DNA from 2 places in the Cellvibrio sp. KY-GH-1 genome. Region 2 is predicted to be linked to the other one. Evidence: predicted binding sites of a transcription regulator. Region 2 holds the regulator's gene; the other holds the start of a gene.

Region 1 (3,213 bases), 1.5 Mb from region 2:
ATCTTTGGTGCGGCGGCGAACATCTTTACCGCGTTCTAATACAATGGGTTTAAAGCCCATTTGCGCGAGCGTCAGTGCAGCAAATAAACCGCAGGGACCAAAGCCGATTACTAGTGGGCGTTCGGTTAAATTGTCTGGTGCCTGAGCAACCGGGTAGTAATTAGTATCGGGAGCGGGGCGGATATTTTTATCATCGGCAAAACGCTGCAGAATTTTTTCTTCATTATTTACTTGCAGGTCGATGATATAAACAAAAGTGATTTCACTGTTTTTTTTGCGCGCATCGTAGCTGCGTTTAAACACGGTGAATTCGAGCAGATCGGAATCTTTAATTTTCAAGCGCTGGACTATGGCTTTACGCAGGTCGTCAGCGGGGTGATCCAGCGGCAGCTGGAGTTCGTTAATGCGGATCATATTAGCTCCTGGCCGGTGACTTTCCGGCAAAGGGGGTTGGAAGCCCGCGCATTTTACGCGGGATTACGCAGGTGATCCACTCTGTTTTATCGGGAGGTATTCTTAATCGTGAGGGGCATAACTATTGGTTGTCTAATGTCTGGATGTACTTGAAAACACCATAAACTACCCGGGCCATTTGCTCATAATCAAGCTTTTCATAAGTGTCGCTGGCGTGATGATAGTGACTATTTCTATAGAAAGAGGTATCGGTCACCATGACTGCCGGGTAGCCATGAAACCAATAATTCCTATGGTCTGAGAAATCTATACCAGTGACCTGGCTGGGAGCATTAATAGAATAGGCATCCAGATCGGTGTATTTATTGATAGCCGCTTTTAACGGAGTAGCCTGGTTAGCCAATAATTGATCCACTATGGCAATAAAATTTCCCCTGTTGGGATAAAACAAATTCAGCAGAGGAATGGGAAATGATTGGGAGTTTGGTTGCTCTGAAAAGTAGCCAATCATTTCTAACGAAATCATTAGTTTTACGTTCAGGTTATTTTTACGCAGCGATGCTGCATGCACAAAACTACCCATGAATTCGGAATCAAAATAAGGTGGCTCTTCCAGTGTGTAGGCAACCAACTGAACTTTGTGTGTTAGATTTGCTCCTTGCAATAATTTCCCCAGTTCAATTAAGCCTGCCACACCGCTGGCATTATCATCGGCAGCGGGGTGTTCGCCGTAGGCATCGTAGTGAGCACCAATAACAATTACTTCCGTTGTATTAGGGCCAAATTCTGCAATAACATTTTTGAAGTCTGTGTTCTCTACCTGATAGGTTTGATAGTTGACGCTGGTTGAGTATTGTTCAAGTTGGGTCTTTATATACTCAGCCGTTGCGTTTAAATTGTTTGGGTTTTCACTATCCCGTGGAATAGCATTTTGGCTAAGAAAAATAACCCTACGCTTAAGGTCTTCAGGGTTTATAAATGAGAGAGTTTCATCTGTAGTGGATTTCGTAAAAGCGGGACGGGCAATTGCCAGCCAAAGTAAAAAAATTATTGCCCCGAGAACTAATAAAATTCGTAACAAAGATTTAGCGAGCCTAACCATTATTTCTCCGTTGTAATAAAGCTGTATTTTGTTGGTCTTAACTAAGCATCAAGTCCACCTGCTGCTAAATGGCCATGGATTGTCATCAAAGCTTCATCCAATAGCAATCTTCCCGTCACAAATCGTCACCATCCTTGCGGGCTTCTGTCTTCGTAATCAACCTTTTTGAAGGACAAACCCATGCAATTTACACGAAAACTATTGCCACTGATGCTAGTGGCGAGCTTGCCAATATTGATGACCGCCTGTGGTGGTGACGATGGTAAAAATGGCACCAATGGTACTAACGGCACTAATGGCAGCAATGGCGCTAATGGTTCTAACGGTGCAAAAAGTTTACTGAGTCAAACGGTACTTGCCGCCGGCAATGCCCAGTGTTTTAAAGGTGGAGTGAAAATTGAAAGTGGTGTGGATGCCAACAACGACAATACTCTGCAATCTACTGAAGTTTCCCAAACCACGTACCAGTGCGATAAAAGTGTAATCAATACGCAGATGAATTTTAATCGCGTGGCGACTCTGCCCAGTTGTATGCAAATTAATGCAACTTGTAATACCAATGATGTTACCGCGGCAGAAATTGTAGCGGCAAGTACCGATGGTATGACTCTGGTGTATACCGATAGCCCTAAAAACCAAATCGGTTTTGTTAATATCGCCAACCCCGCGCAACCCAAAGCAACTGGTGTGCTCGCGATGGGTGGCGAGCCAACGTCTATTGCTGTGAAAGGTGCGAATGCTCTGGTTGCCGTAAATACCTCAGCGGATTTCGTTAACGTATCTGGCAAATTGGCAATTGTTGATATAGCAACCAAGACTCTGGTTCATAGCATTAATCTTGGTGGTCAACCGGATTCTGTAGCAGTCAGCCCCGATGGGAAATATGCGTTGGTTGTGATCGAAAACGAACGCGATGAAAGTTTAAATGGCGGTGTTCCTCCACAATTGCCAGCGGGCAAATTAGTGATCGTGGATTTGACCGCAGCAGCGCCAAGCGCATGGACCACGCGCGACGTAAATTTAACGGGAATTGCTGCACTTTATCCGTCTGACCCGGAGCCGGAATATGTCGACATCAACGCTGACAATATTGCGGTGGTAACGCTGCAGGAAAATAATCACATTGCGTTAATCAATCTAGCGACTGGTGAAGTCATTCGTCACTTCAGTGCCGGTAGTGTCGACCTCGTCAATGTGGATTTAACTGATGATCGCCCGGCAGTTATTAAACCAGTGGAAGTACAGAAAGCGCGCTTGCGTGAGCCGGACGGCGTGAGTTGGATTAACACTGATTATTTTGCGACTGCCAACGAAGGCGATTTGAATGGTGGTACACGTGGGTTCACGGTATTTAACAAAATGGGCGAGGTGGTTTGGGATTCAGGTTCCGAATTGGATGACCTGGCAATTCGCTTTGGCCACTATCAAGATCGTCGTTCCGATGCTAAAGGCAACGAGCCGGAAAATATTGAGTTGGGCGTGTTTGGTAACGAACGTTTCCTGTTTGTAAATTCCGAGCGTTCCAGCTTGATTTTTGTGTACGACTTGGCTGATCCGAAAAAACCTGTGTTTAAGCAAGCCTTACCAGCTACTGCAGCACCAGAAGGTGGTTTGGCAATTCCTGCGCGCAATTTGTTAGTGGTTGCGTCTGAGAGCGATTTGCGCAACGTCGCCATTCGCGCCGGCATTAATATTTA
Region 2 (3,213 bases):
GCGAAACTCAGGCAGGTGTTGACAAGGGTACTGCCAGCCTTGGTTTCGGTGTACTACAGGGACAAAACGTCTTTCTGAGCCTGCAGTTGCGCAACGCGAATTACATCTCAACCATCCAGATCAGTCTGCCCGAGGCCGATGTCGTGGAAGTGTTTAATAGCGGCGGCAAGCGAATTTTCCAGGTCAGTGCTCTGCAAAATATCCCGGCAGTCGCCAATTTCCAGCTGAATTACGGATTTCAGCAAACAATTGCCAATCAAAACGTATGGCGTGATGTCGCTATTCACGACACCATTACCGGAGCCATCAACGGTATTTTCCCACTCAGCACATCTTCCAGCCTGCTGGTGGATGCGGCTAGTTGCGTCCAATAATATTCCCGATTAAGGGAATATTATTCCTGCATGATAGTTACTTTAACAATCAAGCAGGCCAGCGATAAAACGCCCTTGTGGCGCATTTTTTAATGTTAACGTTAAAGTATGCGCCACTCGGTCAACCCTCTCGATAATACTCACCGAGCAGCACGTTTTGCGGCTTCATCTACCAATTCGATAAGCGTTAGCACCGATTGCCGATGCAGGTATCGCAGTTTCACGCGGTGCAGCCATCTATGACGCTATTAGCGATCAACGGAAACCTCCGATTGACGCCCTCCTGTGACATTATCGAAGGTCATACTTGGTAACAAAATACATCGCCTAAACACACTAACGAACAATACAGGTTTGGCGGAGCGTTTGCCCCTTAGAACAGCGTTCATAAAGATCTTACGTGCTATATTTCCCCCAAATATCCTGCACACTGTCATAAATGTGTAACACTGAACTTATTTAATAAGCTGCAATATTAGCTTCATAAATACCGAAGCTTCCCGTGGTTTACTCAGGCAGAGCACCTTTATGACTGGTCGCAAAATTCTGATCGTTGATGATGAATCCGCTATTCGCGATATGTTGCGCGTGGCACTGGAGATGGCTGAGTATCAAGTCATGGAGGCGAGCAATGCGCAGGATGCTCACGGCCTGATCATTGATGAAAAGCCTGACTTAATCCTGCTCGACTGGATGATGCCCGGCACCAGCGGTATCGAATTGGCGCGCCGGTTGAAGCGCGATGAGGTGACCTCGGCAACTCCGATCATCATGCTGACCGCCAAAGGTGAAGAGGACAACAAAATTCAGGGCCTGGAAGTGGGCGCTGACGATTACATCACCAAACCCTTTTCCCCGCGTGAGCTGGTCGCGCGCTTGAAGGCAGTATTGCGCCGCGCCGATCCGCAAATCAATTCCGCCCCCATTACCGTTCAGGGCTTGTGTCTGGACCCCGCCAGCCACCGCGTGACCATCAATGATCAGTCGGTCGATATGGGCCCCACCGAATATCGGCTGCTGGAATTTTTCCTCACTCACCAGGAACGGGCTTATACTCGCAGCCAATTACTGGATCATGTGTGGGGCGGCAATGTTTATGTGGAAGAGCGGACGGTAGATGTGCATATTCGCCGCCTGCGCAAAGCTCTGACCATAGACGGCCATGAAGACTTGATCCAGACCGTACGCGGTACCGGTTACCGTTTCTCCACTCGCATTGAAGCCTGATTTCACTCTGCGGTGAGTATCCGGAGGTAGAAACCTCTGCAAGACCATCGGAGACAGGGACGTCGACGATGAGCCCCCATGGATGGGTTCACGGCGTGTCTTGCAGAGGTTTCTACCTCCGGATACGGATTAAGAACTAAGAGGCTCCCCCTTGCTTAAAGGTTTCAGTACCGAACTCCAACGTATTCTGGTCATCCTCGTTGTCTGCAGCGTGATTGGCTTTTTTAGCGACCATTATGCGCTTTGGATGCTATTTGGCTGTGCGATTTATATTCTCTGGATGCTCTGGCAGATGCGCCGTCTCAACCAATGGCTGGTGCGTCAGGAGAGCGAACACCCGCCCGAAGCCAGCGGTATCTGGGGCCAGATCTTCGACAATATCTACCAATTACAACGCGACCAGCGGCTGGAAAAAGAAAACCTGCAAGCGGTGATTAAACGCATTCAGGAAATCAGCTCTGCACTAAAAGATGGCCTGGTAATTCTGGATGCGCGCGGCCATCTGGATTTCTGGAACCCGGCCGCACACCGAATGCTGGCGCTCAGCACCAAAGACCAGGGGCAATCGGTCATCAACTTTATCCGCCACCCCAAATTCGTGACCTACTTTGAAGAAGGCAACTACGAGGAACCACTGGAACTGCCGTCCTCGCGCTTCGCGTCCAAACAGCTGCAATTCCAGATCACCCTGTTTGGCAAGAATGAACGGTTAATTGTAATTCGCGACGTAACACAGCTGCATAACCTGGAAAAAATGCGCCAGGACTTCATTGCCAACGTCTCCCACGAACTGCGTACACCGCTGACGGTTATCAACGGCTATGTAGAAACCCTGGTGGATAACAACACTACACCTACGTGGATTAAGCCGTTGCAGCAAATGTTGCAGCAATCCAAGCGCATGTCGCTATTGATTAATGATTTGCTGGTGTTATCCAAACTGGAAACCACTGAAGCCGGCCACAACCACAAGCCAATCAATATCGAACAGCTACTCGCGATTGTAAAAAGCGAAGCCGAAGTGTTGAGTAAAGAAAAGGAACAGCAGCTCACGCTCATCTGCAACAACACCACCAAGCCCTTGCAGTTACCTGGAAATGAAAAGGAATTACACAGCGCCTTTTCCAACCTGGTTATCAACGCGGTAAAGTACACGCCCAACGAAGGGCGTATTAGTCTTTTGTTATGGCAGGATCAGAAACATTTTTACTTTTCCGTCAGCGATAACGGGCCAGGTATAGAAGCTCAACACATCCCACGCCTTACCGAGCGCTTCTACCGCGTCGATGCCAGCCGCAACAGCAGCACGGGCGGTACTGGTTTGGGATTGGCAATCGTGAAGCATGTACTAATGCGCCACGATGCTGAATTGCAAATCACCAGCGAACCGGGCCGGGGCAGTACCTTTACCTGCATATTTCCTCTACCGCAAAAGTAACCCTTCGTGATATCAGCTCGCTTGGCAGAAAAGTGACAACCTTGTCAATTTTTCTGCTTTCCCACCAAAAGTCGAACTTGACTGGCACTTAAAGCCGGAATTGCTTCGCAAATTCGCACTTAATGACAAAACTATTACCCTATTGACTTAAAGTCGGACCGGATAAAACAACGT

What was found. Region 2 encodes PhoB, which activates phosphate uptake and scavenging genes when phosphate is short. Its sites were predicted from a motif close to TGTCATAAANNTGTAACA; they were not measured.
Region 1: the regulator PhoB is predicted to act here: its motif matches at 1,528-1,545, upstream of D0C16_RS23465 (esterase-like activity of phytase family protein).

What each region holds. Positions count from the first base shown of each region.
Region 1 covers NZ_CP031728.1:5,647,247-5,650,459, forward strand. The annotation lists gene D0C16_RS23455 (NAD(P)/FAD-dependent oxidoreductase) at 1-414, opposite strand, end outside; gene D0C16_RS23460 (M28 family peptidase) at 536-1,516, opposite strand; gene D0C16_RS23465 (esterase-like activity of phytase family protein) at 1,697-3,213, shown strand, end outside.
Region 2 covers NZ_CP031728.1:4,169,186-4,172,398, reverse strand. The annotation lists gene D0C16_RS17630 (hypothetical protein) at 1-374, shown strand, start outside; gene phoB (phosphate regulon transcriptional regulator PhoB) at 903-1,601, shown strand; gene phoR (phosphate regulon sensor histidine kinase PhoR) at 1,753-3,039, shown strand.